One region of the Leifsonia sp. ZF2019 genome, then DNA from elsewhere that is predicted to be linked to it. Evidence: predicted binding sites of a transcription regulator. Region 1 holds the regulator's gene; the other holds the start of a gene.
What was found. The regulator LexA, encoded in region 1, represses DNA repair genes until DNA is damaged. The targets are predictions, from matches to a motif close to TCGAACANNTGTTCGA.

Region 1 (11,565 bases):
CGAGCTCAAGAAGGCGGTCGAGTCCTTCTGGGCCGGCACGATCGATGCCGCAGAGCTGGAAGCGACCGCGGCCGGACTGCGCGCCGCCACCCGCGAGCGGCTTGCGAGCCTCGGGCTGGGCCGCGACGACGCCTCCATCCCCGAGAGCTTCAGCTACTACGACCAGGTGCTCGACGCGGCCGTCGCCGTCGGCGCCGTACCGAGCCGGTTCTCCGGCCTCGCGCGCGCGGACGGCTCCGTCGACCTCGCCGGCTACTTCACCATCGCGCGGGGCGAGGGCGACAACGCCCCGCTCGAGATGACGAAGTGGTTCGACTCCAACTACCACTATCTGGTGCCGGAGATCGGCCCGGAGACCGACTTCCGCCTCGCGTCGGACCGTCTCGTCCGCGAGTTCGAGGAGGCGCGCGGCGCCGGCTTCGTCACCCGACCGGTGATCGTCGGCCCGGTGACATTCCTGCTGCTCAGCAAGGCGTCGGACGAGGCGCCGGAGGGCTTCCGGCCGCTGTCGCGCCTGGCCGACCTCCTGCCGGTGTACCGCGAGCTGCTCGCCCGGCTCGACGCCGCCGGCGCACCGTGGGTGCAGCTCGACGAGCCGGCCCTCGTCAGCGAGAGCATCGAGGAGCCGCGGGAGGCCGTCCTGGAGGCGCTCCGTACCGCCTATTCCGCGCTGGGCGGCGCAGCCGACCGCCCGGCGATCTTCGTCGCCGCCCCGTACGGCAGCCTGGACGACGCACTCCCCGTCCTCGCCGCCTCGCCGATCGAGGCCCTCTCACTCGACCTCGTCCGGGGCTCGCTGCCGTCCGGGCTGGACGCGGCGACAGCCGGGTCGCTCGCGACCAAGACCGTCGTCGGCGGCGTGATCGACGGCCACAACATCTGGCGCGGCGATCTCGAGGCCGCGTTCGGCACGCTCACCGAGCTGCTGTCGCTCAGCCCCGACGTCGCCGTCTCCACCTCCACCTCGCTGCTGCACGTGCCGCACGACGTCGAGGACGAGCCCGACCTCGACGCTCGCCTGAAGGGGTGGCTCGCGTTCGCCGACCAGAAGGTCGGGCAGGTCGCCGTGCTGGCCCGCGGCCTGGTGGACGGCCACGAGGCCATCCAGGACGAGCTCACGGCGGCGACCGCGTCGCTCGCGGACCGCGCCTCCGCCCCGGGCGTCCGGGTCGACGCGGTGCGCGCCCGCGAGGCCGCGCTCACCGAGGCCGACTTCCGCCGCGGCGCCTACGAGGACCGGCTCGCGGCCCAGGACGCGGCGCTCGGCCTGCCGTTCCTCCCGACCACGACCATCGGCTCCTTCCCGCAGACCGGCGACATCCGCCGCTCCCGCGCACAGTTGGTGAAAGGGCTCATCACCGAGGCGGAGTACCTCGCCAGGATGCAGGCCGAGATCAAGCGCGTCGTCGACCTGCAGGAGGAGATCGGCATCGACGTCATCGTGCACGGCGAGCCCGAGCGCAACGACATGGTGCAGTACTTCGCGGAGAACCTCGACGGGTTCGCCGTCACCCAGAACGGCTGGGTGCAGTCCTATGGATCGCGCTGCACGCGTCCGTCCATCCTGTGGGGGGACGTCTCGCGACCGAAGCCGATCACGGTGGACTGGTCGACGTACACGCAGAGCCTCACCGACAAGCCGGTCAAGGGGATGCTGACGGGTCCGGTGACGATCCTCGCCTGGTCGTTCGTGCGCGACGACCAGCCGCTCGGCGAGACCGCCCGCCAGGTCGCGCTCGCGCTGCGCGACGAGATCGAGGACCTCGAGGCCGCGGGCATCCGCGTCGTCCAGGTGGACGAGCCCGCGCTGCGCGAGCTGCTGCCGCTGAAGCGTGCCGCGCAGGACGAGTACCTGGACTGGTCGGTCGGCTCCTTCCGGCTCGCGACGGCCGGCGTGCGCGACGAGACGCAGATCCACACCCACCTCTGCTACTCGGAGTTCGGTGTGGTCATCGACGCGATCCGCAACCTCGACGCCGACGTCACCAGCATCGAGGCCGCGCGCAGCCGCATGGAGGTCGTGCACGACGTCCAGACCTCCGGCTTCGAGCACGGCATCGGCCCGGGCGTCTACGACATCCACTCGCCGCGCGTCCCCTCCGTCGCCGAGGTCACCGAGCTGCTCGAGACGGCGCTCGGCGCGATCCCCGGTCGCCAGCTCTGGGTCAACCCGGACTGCGGACTGAAGACACGGGGATACGACGAGACTGTCGCATCGCTCCGCAACATCATCGAGGCGACGCGCGCGGTGCGCGAGCGCGTGTCCGTCGAGGCCTGACCCTCCCGGTCGCCGAAGGGCGTCGTTCCGCCGTGGGCGGACGGCGCCCCTCTGCCGTGCCCCGTGCGCGAGGATGGGCGCATGGTGCAGATGACCGACGCCGAGTTCGAGGAGCTGGTGGGCGCCGTGTTCGACGCGCTGCCGGACGCGATCGTCGGGCACCTCGACAACGTGGCGTTCCTCATCCAGGACCAGCCGTCGGGGGAGCGGCCGCGCCTGTTCGGGCTCTACAGCGGACGGCCGCTGACGACCCGCGGCGTCTATGGATTCGGTGAGCTGCCGGACCGCATCACGCTGTTCCGCAACAACCTGGAGGAGAGCTGCTCGGACGTCGACGAGCTGCGCGCCCGTGTGCGGGTGACACTGGTGCACGAGATCGGGCACTACTACGGCCTCGACGACGCGAAGCTGCAGGAGCTCGGCTGGGCCTGATGCGCGCGCATCCCCATGCCCATGTGGACTAAATAACGCCTATCGGCTCCGCAAACGCGACATTTGGTCCAAATCGTGACGCCCGGGAGGGGTCAGACGGCGCGGAGGACGGCGACGACCTTGCCGAGGATCTGCGCGTAGTCGCCCAGGATCGGCTCGAAGTTGGAGTTGCGCGGCAGCAGCCACGTGTGGCCGTCACGCTGCCGGAAGACCTTGACGGTGGCCTCCTCGTCGAGCATCGCCGCCACGATGTCGCCGTTCTCCGCGGTGTTCTGCTGGCGCACCACGACCCAGTCGCCGTCGGTGATGGCGGCGTCGATCATCGACTCGCCGACGACCTTGAGCATGAAGAGCTCGCCGTTGCCGACCAGCTGGCGGGGGAGGGGGAAGACCTCCTCCACCTGTTGCTCGGCCGTGATCGGCACGCCGGCGGCGATGCGGCCGACGAGTGGGACCATCGCGGCGTCGCCGACAGGGGTCTGGTTCTCGTAGTCGACGGACTCGGACGACGACGACGGCAGGTCGATGAGGATCTCGAGGGCGCGGGGGCGGTTCGGGTCGCGGCGCAGGTACCCGCTCAGCTCCAGCTGGTTGAGCTGGTGAGTGACCGACGAGAGGGAGGAGAGGCCGACGGCGTCGCCGATCTCGCGCATGCTCGGCGGATAGCCCCGCTGGTTCACGGACTTCTGGATCACGTCGAGGATGGCGAGCTGCTTCTCGCTGAGGTTCTTTCGGCGGCGCGTGCCGCCCCGCGGAGCCTGATTCTCGTTCGACACGCTCGTCCCTTCGTGAGCTCGACCGCATCCGCTCGTCCCGAATGTCGGTGGTGCCTGGAAAGGTGAAGTCCAGACAATCGAAACTGTATCCACGATACGGCCGGAAACAAACATGTGTTCGAGTGTGTCTCGAAATCCGTGGGCGGATTTCTCGGGCGCATCGGGTCTTGCGGTTTCGGACATTCGAAGATACATTCGGAACACAGCTTCGCATCAGCGACGCACGAGGAGGTCACGGCCATGAGCACGACGGTGATGGTGAGCAGCACGATTCCCGCTCTTCCCGCGGGCGCACGCACGCGGCTGCGTCTCACGCGACGCGGTCGGGCTGTGCTGACGACGCTCGCGGCTCTCCCGCTCATCCTCGGAGCCCTGGTGTTCGCGCTCAATGGGGGCGGCGCCGTGGCGACCAGCGAGCAGGCCCACGTGGCCTTCCAGCACGTGACGGTGGAGTCGGGCGACTCGCTCTGGACGGTCGCGGAGCGCATCGCGCCGAGCGCCGATCCTCGCGACGTCATCGCCGACCTGGTGCAGCTGAACGGGCTCGACGCCTCCGGCGTCGTGTCGCCCGGGCAGCAGCTCGCGGTCCCGACCAAGTACGAGCACTGAGACCAAGTACGAGCACTGAGCAGCGCGATCGACCGGGCGTCATACGGGGGAGTCGTGCCGGTCGACCTGGCTAGCATGGAGTGGTGACCTCCCTTTCCGATCTCCCGATCCGTGATGACCTGCGTGGACGGACGCCGTACGGTGCCCCGCAGAAGTCGGTTCCCGTCGCTCTCAACGTGAACGAGAACACGCATCCGGTGCCGGAGGACGTCGCGGCGGACATCGTCTCCCGCGTCGCGGTCGCCATCACGGGCGTCAACCGCTACCCCGACCGCGAGTTCACGGAGTTGCGCGAGGCCTTCGCGCGCTACCTCGGCCACGGCCTCGACGCGAGCCGGATCTGGGCGGCGAACGGATCCAACGAAGTGCTGCAGCACATCCTGCAGGCGTTCGGAGGGCCGGGCCGCAGCCTGCTCGGGTTCGCCCCGACGTACTCGATGTACCCGTTGCTCGCATCCGGCACCGGCACCGACTGGATCGCCGGGCCGCGCGACACCGACTACGAGCTGACGCCGGAGACCGCCGCGGCGGAGATCCGCCGCACCGACCCCGACATCGTCATCCTCTGTTCGCCCAACAACCCCACCGGCACCCCGCTGGGCCTCGCGACGATCGAAGCCGCGTATGACGCGGCCCGTGGCATCGTCGTCGTGGACGAGGCCTACGCCGAGTTCATGCCCGAGGGAGAGCCGTCCGCTCTCGCTCTGCTCGACGGGCGCCCCCGTCTCCTGGTCTCGCGGACCATGAGCAAGGCCTTCGCCTTCGCCGGCGCCCGCGTCGGCTATCTCGCCGCCGACCCGGCCGTCGTCGACGCCCTTCGTCTGGTGCGCCTCCCGTACCACCTGTCGGCGCTGACCCAGGCGGCGGCGGTGGGCGCCCTCGCCCACGCGGACGAGATGCTCGCGATGGTGGGGGAGATCCGGCAGCAGCGCGACCGGCTCGTCGTCGAACTCGCGGCCCTGGGATACGCGCCGCACCGCAGCGGCAGCAACTTCGTGCTGTTCGGCGGAGTGGAGGACCCGCACGCGGTCTTCGAGGCGCTGTTGGAGCGCGGCATCCTGATCCGCGACGTGGGCATCCCGAACCACTTGCGGGTAACCGCGGGGACCGAGGCAGAGACCACCGCCTTCCTGGAGGCGCTGGCCGCGCTCGGGCGCCCGTCCGGCAGCGCGTCCGCCGTCCCAGTAAACTCGCAGTCATGACCGATCGCACCGCCAGCCTGCAGCGCGAGACCAGCGAGTCGAGCATCGAGCTGAGCCTCGACCTCGACGGGACGGGCGTCTCCGAGATCGCCACCAGCGTCCCGTTCTACGACCACCTGCTCACGGCGTTCGCGAAGCACTCGCTGACCGACCTGCGCGTGCGCGCGAACGGTGACACGCAGATCGACGTGCACCACACCGTCGAGGACGTCGGCATCGTGCTCGGTCAGGCGATCCGTCAGGCGCTCGGCGACAAGAGCGGCATCTCCCGGTACGGCGATGCGCTCGTGCCCCTGGACGAGGCCCTGGTCCAGGCGGTCGTCGACCTCTCCGGCCGCCCGTACCTGGTGCACGGCGGTGAGCCCGCCGGGTTCGAGTTCCACCTCATCGGCGGTCACTTCACGGGCTCGATGGTGCGTCACGTCTTCGAGGCCATCTCCTTCAACGCGGCCATGACGACGCACGTCACCGTCATCGGCGGGCGCGACCCGCACCACATCGCGGAGGCGGAGTTCAAGGCGTTCGCGCGTGCGTTCCGCCAGGCGAAGGCGCTGGATCCGCTGGTGAACGGCATCCCGTCGACCAAGGGCGCGCTGTGACGGCTTCCGGCACACCCGACGTCGTCGTCTTCGACTACGGCTCCGGCAACGTCCACTCGGCCGTCAAGGCGCTCGAGGCGGCGGGCGCGAACGTGGAGCTCACCGGCGACCGGCGGCGTGCGCTGGAGGCCGACGGCCTGCTGGTGCCGGGCGTCGGTGCCTTCACCGCGGTCATCGACGCGTTGCGCGCCTCGCACGGTGACGAGGTTATCGACCGTCGGCTCGCGGGCGGTCGACCGGTGCTCGGCATCTGCGTCGGCATGCAGGTGCTGTTCGAGCGCGGCGTCGAGCACGGCGTCGAGACCGGGGGGCTCGGAGAGTGGCCGGGCACCGTCGGGCTGCTGGAGGCCGAGGTCGTGCCGCACATGGGCTGGAACACGGTGGACGCCCCAGAGGACTCCGTGCTGTTCGCCGGCCTGCGCGATGAGCGCTTCTACTTCGTCCACTCCTACGCCGCGCAGGACTGGACGCTCGAGGTGACGGGGCCCTTCCCGAGGCCGCGCGTCACCTGGGCCGAGCACGGTCCGCGCTTCGTCGCCGCGGTCGAGAACGGCCCGCTGAGCGCCACCCAGTTCCACCCCGAGAAGTCCGGCGTCGCCGGCATCCAGCTGCTGCGCAACTGGATCGGCACCCTCTGAACCCGCCTCTCGGCGCATCATCCGTCCCGCTGTTCCGCGGGCCCGAACGAGGAAACACTGTGAGCGAATTCAACAAGACGCCGAAGCTCGTCCTGCTCCCGGCCGTCGACGTGGCGGACGGCAAGGCTGTGCGTCTGACGCAGGGCGAGGCCGGCAGCGAGACCAGCTACGGCGACCCGGTCGACGCGGCCGCCGAGTGGGCGGACGCCGGCGCGGACTGGATCCACCTGGTCGACCTCGATGCGGCTTTCGGCCGCGGGTCGAACCGGTCGCTTCTCAAGAAGGTCATCCGCCAGGTCAAGGGCGTCAACATCGAGCTCTCGGGCGGGATCCGCGACGACGAGTCGCTGGAGCAGGCGCTCGAGATCGGCGCGACGCGCGTCAACCTCGGCACCGCCGCGCTGGAGAACCCGGAGTGGGCCGCCCACGTGATCGGGCAGTACGGGGAGGCGATCGCGGTCGGGCTGGACGTGCGCGGCACGACGCTCGCCGCGCGCGGTTGGACGCGCGACGGCGGCGACCTCTGGCAGGTCCTCGACCGCCTCGAGGAGGCCGGCTGCGCCCGGTACGTCGTCACCGATGTGACCAAGGACGGCACGTTGCGCGGACCGAACATCGATCTGCTGCGTCAGGTCATGGACCGCACCGAGCGCCCGGTCGTCGCCTCCGGCGGCATTGCGAACCTCGACGACATCGCCGCCCTGCGCGAGCTGGTCCCGCTGGGACTCGAGGGCGCCATCGTCGGCAAGGCGCTGTACTCCGGCGCGTTCACGCTCCCTGAGGCGCTGGATGTCGCGGGCTACTGACCCGGACGACGGTCAGGACGCCGCGGCGGCGCGCCCGCCCGCGACGCCGACCGAGCAGGGCGCCGACCGCCTGCGGAGCTTCGCGGCCTCGCTCGCCGACTCCGCCGGGCAGCCCTGGGACGGGCGGCATTTCGACGACAACCCGTTCGGCGACGACGACGGAACGGCGCCCCCCGCGCTGCTCGGCGCCCTCGCGGCGTTCCGCGCGGGAGAGGTCGGACCCGAGGCGGTCGTGCACGTGCTCGGGGAGTCCCGCCTCCTCATCCCGCTCGTAGCCGAACTCGGTGACGAGGGCACGACCGATGCCGGACTGACGGTGGACAAGTCGCAGGAGCTGTCGATCGTGACGGTCTCCGGCCCGGACGGCCGGAGCGTCCTGCCGGTGTTCTCGTCCGTGACGGCGATGCAGACCTGGAATCCCGCCGCGCGTCCCGTCCCTGTCGACGGCCGTCGAGCCGCGCTCGCCGCGGCCTCCGAGGAGACGGAACTGATCGTCCTCGACCCGACCAGCGAGACGGAGTTCGTGTTGCGGCGGCCCGCGGTCTGGGCCGTGGCGCGAGGGCGACGCTGGCTGCCGAGTCACCGCGATCCCGAGGTGTCCGCCGCCTTCGACGCGTCGATCGCGACAGAGCTCGGGGTCCACGCCGTGCGGTTGGACGCCGGCGACCCCGACCACCGGTTGCGGGGGGAGGAGCTCGTCGTGCGGCTCGCGCTGGCCACCGGCCTGACCAGGGAAGAACTGGACGTCATCCTGGCCCGGCTCGCCCAGCGCTGGGCCGCGGACGACGTGATCGCGACGCGCGTGGACTCCCTCCGGGTGCAGTTGGTGGCGGCGGACTGAGCGATCACGACGGTCGGGCGGCGGTCCCGAATCGTCGGTCCGATTGAGCGTTTCTTGCGTCGGCCCGCGCGCCCCTCGTATCCTGAGCGCGCCGTGGAGAGCCCTACCGGCGGTCAGGGGAACGATCGCCGGGCGATACGCCAGAGATCACGCTCGAGGCGGGGCATCCGCAGATCGGAGCACCGATGCGTGCCTCATCTCGCACCATCCTCACCACCCTGCTGTCGGCCGGCGCGATCGCCGTGTCGGTCGTGGCAGGCGGGACGGCCGCCCAGGCGGCGACGGGGACACCGGCGCCGCCGCCGGTGAACGCCCAGTTCGACTACCAGATCGGCGGACCGTACACACCGGCGGCGTCCGTCGGGATCGTCGACCGCGATCACACCGCCGCCCCGGTCGCCGGGAAGTACAACATCTGCTACGTCAATGCGTTCCAGACGCAGCCCGACGACACCACGACGTGGGCGGGCGCGAACGACGACCTGATCCTCCGCAACGCGAAGGGCGTCAAGGTCGGCGACCCGGAGTGGAACGAGTACCTGCTCGACACGTCCACCGCGGCCAAGCGCACCCGGATCGCCGCGATCGTGAACGGCTGGATCGACGAGTGCGCCACCAAGGGATTCCAGGCGGTCGAGCCGGACAACCTGGACTCCTGGACGCGCTCGAAGAGCGGCGGCAAGCAGCTGCTCACGAAGCAGAACAACGTCAACCTGGCGACGCTCCTCGCCGCGCACGCGCACCAGAAGGGCCTCGCGATCGCGCAGAAGAACACGACGGAGCTCGGGTCGGCCGGCAAGAACACGGTCGGCTTCGACTTCGCGATCGCCGAGGAGTGCCAGTACAACACGGAGTGCGACGCCTACACCTCGGTGTACGGGAACAACGTCATCGAGATCGAGTACACCGACAACCCCCGCTCCGCGTACACCCAGGCGTGCGCCGCGCAGGGCAAGAACATCTCGGTGATCCTCCGCGACCGCGACGTGGTCGCGAAGGGGAACAGCGCCTACCGCTACGAGTACTGCTGAGCGATCGGCCGCAGACGGACCGGGTGCGGACGTGCGATCGTCCGCACCCGGTCCGTCGGACGGGGATCGACGGAGGGGAGGACAGGTGAGGATCGGCATCCTCGGCACGGGCGCGATGACCGCGGCGCTCGGCCGCCGGCTGTCGGCCATCGGGCACGACGTCGTCATCGGGTCGCGGGATCCCGTCCGGGCCGAGACGCTGGCCCGCGAGATCGGCGCCAGCTCCGGGACCGACCTGCTCCACGCGGCGCAGAGCGACGTCGTCATCGTCGCGGTACGGGACACGGCCGCTCTCGAGGTCGTGGGCGAGCTCGCCGGCGAGCTCGCCGGTCGGGTCGTGCTCGACCTGGGCAACCCGATCGATCCGCCGCATTTCGAGAGCCGCTACGGGGCCGGGCCGTCGCTGGCCGAGCGGATGGCGGAGGCCGCGCCCGGCGCGATCGTCGTCAAGGCCTTCAACACGGTCTACGCGGAGCACCTCGCCGGAGACGGGAGTCCGCAGGTGCTGGTGGCCGCCGACGACGGCCCGGCGAAGACGCTCGTCACTGAGCTCGTCGTCGCGATCGGCTGCGAGCCTCTCGATGTCGGCGCGCTGCGCGTCTCACGGCACCTGGAGCAACTGGCCGGCTTCGAGGTCGACCTCGTCGAGGGCGGCTACGCTCGTGCGACATCGCTGCGGGTGATCGACCTGCCCGGCTGACGCCACGCCGGCGGATGGCCGCCGCCGGTCAGGCGGTGCGCAGCATCCGCAGTCCGCCCACCAGGGCCAGCACGCCGACCGCCGCGACGAAGACGATCAGGACGGGGACGAGCGGCCACACGATCAGGGCGACGCCCACCAGGAGCACGGGCAGGGCGAGACCGATGTAGGCGACCAGGAAGATCGCCGCCAGGACCTCGCCGCGTCGCTCGGGGGCGGAGAGCGCCGCCGTCACGCCGATGGCCGAGCGGAAGAGGAGGCCGACGCCCGCCCCGGCCAGGATGCCGCTCACCAGGAACGCCGCCAACGACGCGACCAGGACGCCCGCGGCGAGACCCGCGAGTCCGACGAGCATCAGCACCAGGGCGAGGGCCAGCTGGGCGCGCATCCGCAACCGCGCGAACACGATCTGCGACAGGGCGGAGGCGGCGAACACGGTGAACGGGACCGCGCCGGCGAGGAGGTGCGAGCTCTGGTGCAGGACGCCGGAGACCACACTCGGCGCGAGCGAGGTGAAGAGGCCGAAGACGGCGAAGCCGGCGAACGCGGCGACGGCGGCGGCGGAGAACGCGCCGCGCGCCGAGGCGGGGAGCGAGATCCGCTGCGGACGGTAGGCGGGGCGCTCCTCGGCCCGCTCCACCGTCTCGGGCACGAGCGCGACCGCGAGCGAGGCCAGTGCGAGCACGACCAGGAACACGACGTACGGCAGCAGCAGCGGAGCAGGGAGGAACTGCGCGAACGCGCCGCCCAGCAGCGGGCCGAGGGCGAGTCCGCCCGTGTTGACGACGGTGGAGACCGTCCCGGCCAGCTGGGGTCCTTCCTCCGGACGGGCGACCGCACGGAGCTCGCTGAGATGCGCCGTCGCGCTCGCGGTGAGAGCACCCACCCCCACACCGGAGAGCACGCGCGCGACGATCAGACCCGAGACGTCGTTCCACACCAGGAAGACGGCCGCGGCCAGGAGCTCGACCAGCAGGGCGATCAGGACCATCCTGCGGCGGCCGGCCCAGTCGCTCAGATGTCCGATGAGGAACAGGCTGGCGATGACCCCGACCGCGTAGGCGGCGAAGACGACGGTGATCACCCAGGTGGGGAATCCGTCCCGCGCCTGGTACAGCGCATAGAGCGGGGTCGGCACGGTGGAGAACGCCATCACCGCGAGGAACGCTGCGGCGATGACCCAGAATCCTGCACCGTGGCGGAAGCGCCAGCCGCCGGCGCGGCGGAGCGGAGCGGTGTGCTGTGCGGGGACGGAAGCGGTCTCGGGTTCGCGGATGGTGGTCATATGTGAAGAATGCACCGCCCCGGCAATCGAGTCCAACGGATAGAATCGATGCCTGTCATCGGAATGATCGATGGCCGCACTATCATGGGCCCATGGAGACCCGTCAGCTCGAATACCTCGTCGCCGTCGCCGAAGAGCTCAACTTCACGCGCGCGGCCGAGAGGGTGTTCGCAGCCCAGTCCACGGTCTCCGCCGGCGTCCGGGCCCTCGAGCGAGAGCTCGGCGCCGCCCTGTTCGAGCGCGATCCGCACGGGGTGCGGCCGACCGCGACGGGCGTCGCTGTGCTGGAGGAGGCCAGGGACGCGCTGCGGGCCGTCGAGCGCGTTCGGGATGCGGCGCGCGGCGACGGCGAGCTGCGCGGCGTCGTG
Region 2 (11,565 bases), 360 kb from region 1:
TGCACCTGGTCGGTCAGCCAGGAGACGATCGCGTCGGGCTCCATCGCCACGCCGTTCGCCCGCAGGATCTCGGCGGACGTCCACAGCCCCTGGCCGACCAGCTGGAGCGCCTTCTCGTGCGTCCAGGATCCGCCGAACGAGGCGACGAGCTCCTCCTCCGCGGCCATCCAGTACGGCTCGGTGTCGACCAGCGTCCCGTCCATGTCCCAGAGCACGGCGGCCGGGAGGAGCGAGCGGTCGGAGGCGGTGGCGGGGGTCGGAACGGTCACGGGCCACAAGTCTATCCGTACGCGCTCGGGCCTATTCTGGTGGGGAGGCGGTCGAACGGCCGCCACGAGAGGACCAGGTAGAGCTCAGTGACAGACGCAGACAGCATTCTCGACGGGCGCATCCTCGTGGTCGCCTTCGAAGGCTGGAACGACGCGGGCGAAGCGGCCAGCGGCGCGGTGAAGACGCTCAAGGAGCAGCTCGACGTCGTGCCCATCGCGGAAGTCGACCCGGAGCTCTACTTCGACTTCCAGTTCAACCGTCCCGTCGTCGAAGAGGTCGACGGGCGCCGCCGCCTGGTGTGGCCGTCGGCGATCGTCTACGGCCCCGCGCTGCCCGGGCACGTGCCGGAAGACCTGGCCGACGACGCCGAGCTCAGCGTGACGGGCGACAACGCCGGCAACATCTTCCTGCTCGTCGGCACGGAACCGTCGCGCAGCTGGCGCAGCTTCACCGCCGAGATCGTCGACGTGGCCCTCGCGGCCGACGTGGGCGCCGTCGTCTTCCTCGGCGCGATGCTCGCCGACGTGCCGCACACCCGGCCGATCTCGGTGTTCGCGTCCAGCGAGAACGCCACCGTGCGCGCCCAGCTGGGCATCGAGCGCTCCAGCTACGAGGGCCCGGTCGGCATCCTGAGCGCCCTCGCCGAAGGTGCGGAAGACGTCGGCATCCCGACGGTCATGATCTGGGCCTCGGTCCCCCACTACGTCCACAACGCGCCCAGCCCCAAGGCGGTCCTCGCGCTCATCGACAAGCTGGAGGAGCTGGTCGACGTCACCATCCCCCGCGGCAATCTGGTCGAGGAGGCCGCCGCCTGGGAGACCGGGATCGACGCGCTCGCAGCGGACGACGAGGAGATGGCGTCCTACATCCAGCAGCTGGAGCAGGCGCGCGACACGGTCGACTCCCCGGAGGCGAGCGGTGAGGCCATCGCGCAGGAGTTCGAGCGCTACCTGCGCCGCCGCGACGGCAGGGACGGCCGCGACGGCGGGACCGCCGGGCGCGCGCCGGACGACCCGCGCCGCGGCTGAGCGGCCGCGCGGCGGAACGCGGCTCAGGCGGCGAGCACGCCCGTGCCGAGCAGGATCATGAGCAGCACACCGAGCGCCACGCGGTAGATCACGAACGGCAGGAAGCTGCGTCGCGAGATGTACCCCATGAAGAACGCGATCACGAGCAGCCCGACCACGAACGCCACGAGCGTCGCCGCCGCGGTCTCGACCGGGCCGAACACCTCCACCGTGCAGGTCCCCGCCTTCGCGAGCGCCTCGGTGCAGGGCTCCTTGATCGCCTTGTAGAGCTGATAGAAGCCGCTGCCGAACACCGCGGGCAACGCCAGCAGGAACGAGTAGCGGGCGGCCGCGCGGCGCTGGTAGCCCATGAACAGTCCCGCCGTGATCGTCCCGCCCGAACGCGACACGCCCGGGATGAGCGCGAGGGCCTGCGCGAGGCCGAAGATGATGCCGTGCCCCCAGGTGAGCTCCTTGAGCCGGCGCGTCTTCGCGCCCGCCCAGTCCGCGATCCCGAGCAGGACACCGAACACGATGAGCGTCGTCGCGACGATCCAGAGCGAGCGGAAGGTCGTCTCGATCGCGTCCTGGAAGAACAGCCCGAGGACGACGATGGGGACGCTGCCGAGGATCACCAACCATCCCATCCGGGCGTCCGGGTCGTTGCGCGGGATCCGCCCGAACAGCGCCAGGAACCAGCGCGAGACGATCCGCGTGATGTCCTTCCAGAAGTAGAGGAGCACGGCGGCCTCGGTGCCGAGCTGGATGATCGCGGTGAAGCGGGCGCCCGGGTCGGCCCCGGTTCCGAGCAGCTCGCCGACGATGCGGATGTGCGCGCTCGACGAGATCGGGAGGAACTCGGTGAGTCCCTGGACGAGCCCGAGGATGAGGGCGTTGATGAACTCCATGCGTCGCTTTCCGGGAGGTTCGGTCGGGCGGGCGGGCCGCGGGCGGCTCAGTACGAGCTGAGCAGATCCCGGAGCACGGCCCTACCGAACACTAGCGCGTCGAGCGGGACGCGCTCGTCGACGCCGTGGAACATTCCAGGGAAGTCCATGTCCTTCGGCAGCCGGAGCGGAGCGAAACCGTAGCCGGTGATGCCGAGCTTGCTCAGCGCCTTGTTGTCCGTGCCGCCGGACAGGAGGTAGGGCAGAACCGGCGCGCCGGGGTCGTGGCGTTCGAGAGTGCCGGTGATCGCGTCGATCAGCTCGCCGCCGAATTCGGCCTCGAGCCCGATGTCGCGGTGCATGATCTGCACCTCCACGTCGTCGCCGATCAGGCGCTGCACCTCGGCAAGCACGCGGTCCTCGTCACCGGGGAGCGTGCGGATATCGACCAGCGCCTCCGCCGTGTCGGGGATGACGTTGTGCTTGTAGCCGGCCTCCAGGAGCGTGGGGTTCGTGGTGGCGCGCAGGGTCGCCAGGATGAACCCGGCCGCGGTCCCGGTGCGCAGCACGACCTCGTCCGGGCCGACCCGTTCGGGATCGACGTCGAGCAGGCGGCCGAGCTCGTCGACGAGCCGCGTGGTGGTCGCCGTGAGCTGGATGGGCCAGTCGGTGCGGCCGATCGCGACGACCGCCTCCGCCAGCCGCGTGATCGCGTTGTCCCGGATCAGCCGCGAGCCATGCGCGGCGCGTCCCCGGGCGATCAGCTTGATCCAGACCAGCGACTTCTCCCCGGTCTGCAGCAGGTAGGCGCGTCGCCCGGCGAGGTCGATCGAGTACCCGCCGACCTCGCTGATCGCCTCCGTCGCGCCGGCGAACAGCTCGGGGTGGTTGTCGACGAGGTGGTGCGAGCCGCGGCGACCGCCGTCCTCCTCGTCGGCGAAGAACGCGACGACGAGGTCGCGCTCCGGCTGCTCCCCGGCGTTCAGGATGTCGCCGACAGCGGTCAGGATCATCGCGTCCATGTTCTTCATGTCGACCGCGCCGCGGCCCCAGAGCAGGCCGTCCGCGATGACGCCGCCGAACGGGTCGACGCTCCAGTTGCGCGGGTCGGCCGGCACGACGTCGAGGTGGCCGTGCACCACCAGGGCGGGCTTGTCGGCGTTGCGCCCCGGGACCCGGGCGACGACGCTCGTGCGGCCGGGGTCGGAGTCGAAGAGCTGCGGCTTCAGCCCGAGCGCCGCGAGCCGCGCCTCCACATACTCCGCCGCGTCCGTCTCGCCGTTGGACCGGCCCTCTCCGTAGTTCGTGGTGTCGAACCGGATGAGGTCGCGGGCGATGATCGCGGTCTCGTCGAGGGCGGCGTCGTCGAACGTGGAGTCGTCGGTCATGGCCCCCACGCTACCCGGCCGCGGGCGCGCGATGTCCGCGCCGCGACGGCGAGTGACGCGCCACGCCCGGGATGCACCGCCGATGTGAAGCGGGGGTCGTGATCCGTGCTAATGTCTTTCTTCGGCAGCCGGTTCGACCGGAGGCCGAAAACACCCGTCCGGGTGGCGGAAATGGCAGACGCGCTAGCTTGAGGTGCTAGTGCCCGTATAGGGCGTGGGGGTTCAAGTCCCCCCTCGGACACAGCGAAGGTCCCGGTCTCACGACCGGGACCTTTTCTCGTTGCGGCCCGCGACTTCTCGTTGCGGCCCGCGACGCCGTACCGACATCTGCAGTTCTGGACCGAATCGCGGGTATCCCGCACTCTTTCACGACTTTTGGTCCAAATCGGAGCGGCGGGCGGGACTAGGGTGACCGGCATGGCCACGAAGCACACGGCGTCGAGCGTCTTCACCGTTCTGCTCGCGCTCGGCGCGAACGTGCTCGTCGCGATCGCGAAGACCGTCGCGGCGGTGCTGACCGGGTCCGCCTCCATGGTGGCGGAGGCCGCGCACTCGTGGGCCGACTCCGGCAACGAGGTCTTCCTGCTGCAAGCCGAGCGTTCGGCCGCCCGCCCCCGCGACGACGCGCATCCGGGAGGCTACGGCCGCGAATCGTACGTGTGGAGCCTGTTCGCCGCGGTCGGGCTGTTCACCGCGGGCGCGGTGGTGTCGATCATGCACGGAGTCTCGGAGCTGGGCGCGAACGAACCCGAGGCGGACTACCTGATCGCCTACCTCGTGCTGGCGGTGTCGTTCGTGTTCGAGGGGATCTCGTTCCTCCAGTCGTACCGCCAAGCGCGCATCCTGGCCGACGAGCGCGGGACCGGGACCGTCGAGCAGGTGCTGATGACCTCGAACCCGACGCTGCGTGCCGTGTTCGCGGAGGACGCTGCAGCTCTGATCGGGCTGGTGATCGCGTTCGCGGGGATCCTCCTGCACCAGCTCACCGGGCAGGCCGTGTACGACGCCCTCGGCTCCATCCTGGTCGGCGTGCTGCTGGCGACCGTGGCGGTGGTGCTGATCGACCGCAATCGCCGGTTCCTGCTCGGCGAGCCGGCGCCCGACCGCGCCCACCGCGCCGTGCTCGCCGGTCTCCTCCGCCACCCGGAGGTCGAGAAAGTCACCTACCTTCATCTCGAGTTCGTCGGCCCCGAGCGGCTCTTCCTCGTCGCCGCCGTCGACCTCGTCGGGAACGACCGCGAATCGGACGTCGCCTCAGACCTCGCCCTCGTGGAGGACTACCTCGAGCGCGACCCGCACATCACCGAGGCCGTGCTCACGCTCTCCCGCCCGGGAGCTCCCGCGCTCTCTCCGCGCGCGCTCGAATAGCGGTCACGATCCGGCCGCTTGCCGGTGCACACTGGACGCATGGCAAGCACCGGATCGCGCACGCTGCAGTTGCTCTCGCTGCTGCAGACCCATCGCTACTGGCCAGGCAGCGAGCTGGCCGATCGGCTCGGCGTCTCGCCGCGCACCCTCCGGCGCGATGTCGACCGCCTGCGCGACCTGGGCTATCCCGTGGACGCCACCCGCGGCGTCGCCGGCGGCTACCAGCTCGCGGCGGGCGCCTCCCTCCCGCCGCTGGTGGTGGACGACGAGGAGGCCGTCGCACTCGCCGTGGGGCTGCGCACCGCGGCACAGAGCGGAATCGCGGGCGTCGAGGAGGCGTCGGTGCGGGCGCTCGCCAAGGTCGTCCAGGTGATGCCCCCTCGGCTCAAGCGTCGCGTCAACGCCCTCCGCGTCGCGACCCTCGCGACCGTACTCCGGGGCGGCCCGGTCGCCGACGCCGAGACGCTGACCGCCGTCGCCCAGGCCTGCCGCGACGAGGAGCGGCTGCAGTTCGCCTACGTCGCCCGCGGCGGCGAGGAGTCCGTCCGAACGGTCGAACCCCATCGCCTGGTGTCGGTCGGGCGGCGCTGGTATCTCGTCGCGTACGACCTGACCCGGTTCGACTGGCGCAGCTTCCGGCTCGACCGCCTCACGGACCCGCGTGTCACCGGGGCGCGCTTCCGCCCGCGCGCGCTGCCCGCGGAGGACGCCGCCGAGTACGTCCGCGCCTCCCTCTCCGCTCCGGCCGAGCAGGTCGTCGTCGACGCGCTCGTCCGAGCATCGGCGACGCGTGTCGAGGAGGCGATCGGCCGCTGGGCGACGGTCTCCCCCGTCGACGACACCACAGCGCGGGTGCGGATGGCGGTGGAGAGCCCGGAGTGGGCGCTGTTCGGGCTGGCGGCCGTCGGCGCCCCGTTCGTCATCGAAGGCCCTGAGACCGTGCGCGTGCTCGCGGCCGACTGGGCGGCCCGGTTCCGGGAGGCCGCGGCCGGGGTCGCCTAGACTCGCACCGATGACCACCGCCGAGCGCATCCCCAGTCCCGCCGACATCCGCCGGTGGCGCCGCTACCTGGCCGACGAACGCGCCGAGGCGGCGGTCTACCGCGACCTCGCCCAGCGGCGCAGCGGCGAGGAGCGCGAGATCCTGCTGGCCCTCGCCGACGCCGAGGGACGCCACGAGCAGCACTGGCTCGATCTGCTGGGCGATCAGGTCGGCAGGCCGCTGCGCGGCGACGCGCGCACCCGGATGCTCGGCTGGCTGGCCCGGCGCTTCGGCTCGGTGTTCGTGCTCGCGCTGGCGCAGCGCGCCGAGGCCCGCTCCCCCTACGCCACCGACGCCGACGCGACCCCGCAGATGGCCGCCGACGAGCAGGTGCACGAGGAGGTCGTCCGCGCCCTCGCCGCCCGTGGCCGCCAGCGGCTCTCCGGCACCTTCCGCGCCGCGGTCTTCGGCGCCAACGACGGGCTGGTGAGCAACCTCGCCCTCGTGCTCGGCGTCAGCGCGAGCGGCGTCGCGACCCACGTCGTCCTCCTGACCGGCATCTCGGGCCTCCTCGCCGGCGCGCTCTCGATGGGTGCGGGCGAGTACGTCTCCGTGCGGTCCCAGCGCGAGCTCCTGGAGGCCTCGAGCCCCAACCCGGCGACCCGCTCCGCCCTCCCCCACCTCGATGTGGACGCGAACGAGCTGACGCTGGTCTATCGGGCGCGCGGCATGACCCCCGCGGAGGCCGAGGAGCGCGCCGGCGAGACGCTGCGGACGCTCGAGGCCTACACCGCCGAGGCCCCCGTCGGCGCCGGTGCGGGCGCACCGCTCGAGGACGAGCACGAGGCGATCGGCAACGGCTGGAGCGCCGCCCTCTCGAGCTTCTGCTTCTTCGCCTCCGGAGCGCTCATCCCGATCCTCCCCTACCTCTTCGGGCTGGGCGGCACGACCGCCGTCCTCGTCTCGGCGGCTCTCGTCGGCATCGTCCTGCTCGCCACGGGCGCGATCGTCGGGCTGCTGTCGGGCGCGTCCCCGCTCAAGCGCGCGCTGCGCCAGCTCGCCATCGGGTACGGCGCAGCGGCGGCGACCTACGTGCTGGGCCTCCTGTTCGGGACGGCGCTGGGATAGCGTCGCGCTAGCGCCGCCGCGGCCCGTCGACGCCGTACACGAGCGCGCCGGCGAGCGGGATGAGCAGGAACCACAGCCAGCTGTACTGGTAGCCCCAGATGCCGCTGGTGACGAAGAAGAGGATGACCGCGATGAACGGCATCACGGAGACGACCAGCAGGCCCCAGCGGTTGTTCGGGCGGTAGCGGTCGTCGCCGTACGGGTCGGCTGGCGCGGCCGGGGGTGCCGGGGCGAACGAGGCGGCCGGTGGGGACGGCGGCGTGGAAGCGCCGGGCTGGGCGCTCGCGGGAGACGGTGAGGTCGTCGCGTGGTCGTCGAGGTGCAGGGTCCCCGGCAGGTCTGCGAAAAGCGGAGCGAGGTCGCCCCGGGTGACCGCCGCGCGCGCGGACGCGACGCGGGACTGCAGCTCGGCGTCGTCGAGCCGCCCCGCGGCCGCGTGGGACTGGAGGGCGGCGACCGCGCGTTCGCGCTCGTCGTTACTGAGGCGCAGCGACGCGCCGGACGGGTCGGTGAGGTCGGTCATGCGGCCCAGTATGCCAGGGCGGCGGTCTCGGGGGGCAGGACGACCGGTCCAGGATGCGCGTGTCCCCGGTCCGGTCTACACTCGCGTTCGAACATCCGTTCGAATGGAGGAGGTGGCTGCGATGACCGATGTCGACGAAGCGGTCGCCGTGTGGACGACCGACGACGGCATCCCGTTGCGGCTGATCTGGCGGGCGACGCGCTACCGCGTGAGCGACATGCCGACCGTGTGGGCGGAGGCGCCCGCGTGGTGGCGGCCGTTCGGCGAGCACCGCTACGACGTGGGAGCGCTGCCGCGCGAGATCGGCGGCTGGCGGTTCCAGGCGACCAGCGACGCCGGGGACGCCCACGTCTTCGACGTGCGCCACGACGCCGCCGACCGCACCTGGCGCCTGGTGCGCGTCTTCGACTGAGGGCGTGGCTCCCCCGGTCGCCCAGCCACGTCGCATAGCCTCCTGGGGTGATGGACGATCGCTACGGATCCGATGTGCTGGCCCCCGGATGGAGAACGGCCGGCAAGAAGCCCATTCCCGATGTGGAGGCAGTGCGTGATCTCGTGGTCGAGGAGGCGGCGACCGGTTTCTGCGGCGCCGTCACCCGGCTGGAGGCGCAGACCGTCGAACTGGAGGACTACTTCGGGACGAAGCGGGTGTTCCCCCTCGGCTCGGCGTTCCTGATCGACGGGGAGCCCGTGCGGCTGGTGGTCCCGAAGCGCACGGCCGACGGACGTGGCCGCACCGCGTCCGGCTCCTTCTCGGTCGGCGAGCAGAAGGCACGCGTCGCCCGCGCGAGCCGCATCTTCGTGGAGGGCCGGCACGACGCTGAGCTCGTCGAACGCGTGTGGGGCGACGACCTGCGCGTCGAGGGTGTCGTGGTCGAATACCTGGAGGGCGTCGACGACCTCGACGCGATCGTGCGCGAGTTCGCCCCCACCCGCGGCCGCCGCATCGGCGTGCTGGTCGACCACCTGGTCGCCGGATCGAAGGAGAGCCGGATCGCCGAGAAGGTCGCCCGCGGGCCGTACGGCGAGCACGTGCTCGTGGTCGGGCACCCGTTCGTCGACATCTGGCAGGCGGTGAAGCCCTCTCGGGTCGGGCTGGAGGCGTGGCCGACCATCCCGCGCTCGATCGAGTGGAAGCGCGGCATCTGCGCCGCACTCGGCCTGCCCCACGAGAGCCAGGCGGACATCGCGCGCGCATGGAAGCGCATCCTGGGCCAGGTGCGCACTTTCGCCGACCTGGAGCCCGAACTGCTCGGCCGGGTCGAGCAGCTGATCGACTTCGTCACCGAGCCGGCGTAGGGTCGGCACGCCGGGCGGCTGCGCCGTCGCCCCTCCCGCCCGCCGGGCGGACGAGTCCCGCTGCGCACAGCGTTCGCACCCCAAAATGCATTTGCGCTGTTCGAACATATGTTCGAAAATAGAGCCATGTCCCCGGCCTCCGCTCCCGCCTTCGCCGATCCGGTCGCCGACCGGGCGCAGGTGCACGAGCTGCAGTCGCGCATCCGGCAGATGCAGGCGACGAAGCTGGAGAGCCGCACGTTCGAGACGCACCCCGCGCTGGGGCCGCTGCTGCCCGGCGGGGCGCTCAAGGCGGGAGCCGCGTACGCGGTCCACGGCTCGACCACCCTGCTGATGGCGCTGCTCGCCGGGCCCAGCGCGGCGGGCGCGTGGTGCGGGGTCGTGGGGATGCCCGACTTCGGTGCGGAAGCGGCCGGACGGTTCGGGATCGACCTGGAGCGGCTCGTGCTCGTGCCGCATCCGGGCGACCAGTGGCTCACGGTCACGGCGGCCGTCGTCGACGTGCTCTCGGTCGTGGCGATCGCCCCTCCCGCCCGCGCGAAGGACGGGGACGTCGCCCGGCTGAGCGCCCGTCTGCGGCAGCGGGAGGCGACGCTGATCGTCGCGGGTGACTGGCCGCAGGCCGAGGCGACGCTCTCCGTCGCGCGCAGCGGATGGGACGGCCTCGGCGCCGGGGCGGGCTATCTCTCGTCGCGGCGGGTGACCGTCGAGTCGGCGCCGCGTGGCGGGTCGGGACCGCGCCGCCGGGCCGAGCTGTGGCTGCCCGCACCCGACGAGAGCTTCCGTCCGTCGGGTCCGACCCGGCTGGAGGCGGTGGGCTAGATGCGCGAGGTCACCCGCGCGATCGTGCTCTGGTGCCCGGACTGGCCCGTGCTCGCCGCGCTGCGTGCCGACGCGGAGCTGGCCGACGACGCCCCGGTCGCCCTGATGCACAAGGGCGTCGTCTTCGCCTGCTCCGCCGCAGCCCGCGCCGACGGCGTGCGGCGCGGCCTCCGCATGCGCGAGGCGCAGTCGCGCTGCCCGCAGCTGGAGGTGCTGCCCTACGACCCCGTGCTCGACGAGCGCGCCTTCGAGCCGGTGCTGGCGGCGATCGAGGAGATCGCGCCCGGCGTGCAGCCGGTCCGACCCGGCACCTGCGTGCTACGGGCGCGCGGCCCGGCCCGCTACTACGGCGGCGAGGAGGCCGCCGCCGCCGAGCTGCTGCGCTGCCTGGAAGGGCTGGGACTGCCGGACGCCCGCGCCGGCATCGCCGACGGTCCGTTCGCCGCCGGGCAGGCCGCACGCTCCACCGGCACCTCCCGGGTGCGGGTGATCGCGCCCGGCGGCTCCCCCGCCTTCCTCGCCCCGCTGCCGGTCGCCCAGCTCGGTCTGACGGAGCTGACCCCGCTGCTGCGCCGGCTCGGCCTGCACACTCTCGGCGACCTCGCCGCCCTCGACCGGGTCGACGTGCGCGAGCGGTTCGGGGAACGCGGCGAGCATGCGCACGACCTCGCCGGCGGATTCGACGGCGCCGCGGTCGTGCCGCGCACCCCGCCGACGCAGCTGGACCGCACCATCGAGTTCGAGCCTCCCCTCGACCGGGTCGACCAGGTCGCCTTCGCCGTGCGCGGGACCGCCGAGCAGTTCGTCGCCGCCCTGACCAAGGCCGGGCTCGTCTGCACGACGCTGCGGGTGGAGGTCGCCGACGAGTCCGGACGCATCAGCGAGCGCAGCTGGCTGCACCCGCGCCTGTTCTCGCCGGGCGACGTCGTCGACCGGGTGCGCTGGCAGCTGCAGGGCTCCGGCGGCGCGGAACCCGGCCTCGCCTCGCCGATCGTGCGGGTGGGGCTCGTACCGGAAGCGGTGGACGACATCGGCCACCACGAGGACGGCCTGTGGGGCGGCGGCGCCGACGAGCGCATCCACCACGGCCTCACCCGGGTGCAGAGCATGCTGGGGCACGAGGCCGTGCTCACGGCGACGATCGGCGGCGGGCGCGGGCTCACGGAGCGGCAGGTGCTGGTGCCGTGGGGCGACCGGCCGGTGGGCGCCTCCCGGGCCGAGCAGCCCTGGCCGGGGTCGCTGCCCGCCCCCGCGCCGTCCACCGTGTTCGAGGTGCCGCGGCCGGTCGCGGTCCTGACCGAGGAGGGCGCGACGGTCGACGTGAGCGACCGCGGCGACCTCACCGCACCGATCGCCCTCTTCTCCCCCACCGGGGCCCTGCGCGACGCCCGGGAGGTCGCGTCGTGGGCCGGCCCCTGGCCGGTGCGGGAGCGCTGGTGGGACGCCACCCTCGCCCGCGCCATGCACCGGTTCCAGCTGGTCGACGCCGACGGCACCGCGTGGCTCCTCCGCCTCGCCTCCGGAGGCTGGTTCGCGGAGGCGCGCTATGACTAGCCGCGTGTTCCCCATGGTCGTCGACAGCGGGGTCGCCAATCGCCGGTATCCGGCGCTCGAAGCGGCGGAATGCGTCCCCGCGGCGGCGGTGCCCGCACGCGCACGGGAGGGGCGGCGCTGATGGGCTGGAACAACCCGCCGATCCCGTGGGCCGAGTTCGAGCGCCGGCTCTCCGGGCGCCGCACCGGGGAGCAGCCGGTCGAGCGCCCCTCCTCGCGCAAGCGGCAGAAGTATGTGCCGCAGCCCATGCCGGAGGAGCCGGAGATCGGCCACGTCCCCTACGCCGAGCTGCACGCGCACAGCAACTTCAGCTTCCTCGACGGGGCGAGTTCGCCCG

Region 2: a site for LexA is predicted at 7,641-7,656, ahead of IT072_RS11150 (DUF6504 family protein). Genes of this name have one in related genera too.

What each region holds. Positions count from the first base shown of each region.
Region 1 is NZ_CP065037.1:2,624,436-2,636,000, reverse strand. Features, by position in the region: gene metE (5-methyltetrahydropteroyltriglutamate--homocysteine S-methyltransferase) at 1-2,278, shown strand, start outside; gene IT072_RS12880 (metallopeptidase family protein) at 2,360-2,710, shown strand; gene lexA (transcriptional repressor LexA) at 2,803-3,486, opposite strand; gene IT072_RS12870 (LysM peptidoglycan-binding domain-containing protein) at 3,727-4,095, shown strand; gene IT072_RS12865 (histidinol-phosphate transaminase) at 4,179-5,297, shown strand; gene hisB (imidazoleglycerol-phosphate dehydratase HisB) at 5,294-5,896, shown strand; gene hisH (imidazole glycerol phosphate synthase subunit HisH) at 5,893-6,534, shown strand; gene priA (bifunctional 1-(5-phosphoribosyl)-5-((5-phosphoribosylamino)methylideneamino)imidazole-4-carboxamide isomerase/phosphoribosylanthranilate isomerase PriA) at 6,594-7,340, shown strand; gene IT072_RS12845 (SseB family protein) at 7,324-8,181, shown strand; gene IT072_RS12840 (endo alpha-1,4 polygalactosaminidase) at 8,367-9,212, shown strand; gene IT072_RS12835 (NADPH-dependent F420 reductase) at 9,298-9,912, shown strand; gene IT072_RS12830 (MFS transporter) at 9,941-11,197, opposite strand; gene IT072_RS12825 (LysR family transcriptional regulator) at 11,290-11,565, shown strand, end outside.
Region 2 is NZ_CP065037.1:2,263,751-2,275,315, forward strand. Features, by position in the region: gene IT072_RS11105 (HAD family hydrolase) at 1-269, opposite strand, end outside; gene IT072_RS11110 (proteasome assembly chaperone family protein) at 357-1,298, shown strand; gene IT072_RS11115 (undecaprenyl-diphosphate phosphatase) at 1,322-2,185, opposite strand; gene IT072_RS11120 (M20/M25/M40 family metallo-hydrolase) at 2,233-3,552, opposite strand; tRNA gene IT072_RS11125 (tRNA-Leu) at 3,709-3,793, shown strand; gene IT072_RS11130 (cation diffusion facilitator family transporter) at 3,970-4,920, shown strand; gene IT072_RS11135 (helix-turn-helix transcriptional regulator) at 4,960-5,922, shown strand; gene IT072_RS11140 (VIT1/CCC1 transporter family protein) at 5,933-7,030, shown strand; gene IT072_RS11145 (DUF1707 SHOCT-like domain-containing protein) at 7,038-7,553, opposite strand; gene IT072_RS11150 (DUF6504 family protein) at 7,675-7,965, shown strand; gene IT072_RS11155 (DUF3097 domain-containing protein) at 8,016-8,852, shown strand; gene IT072_RS11160 (hypothetical protein) at 8,979-9,674, shown strand; gene IT072_RS11165 (DNA polymerase Y family protein) at 9,675-11,228, shown strand; gene IT072_RS11170 (error-prone DNA polymerase) at 11,349-11,565, shown strand, end outside.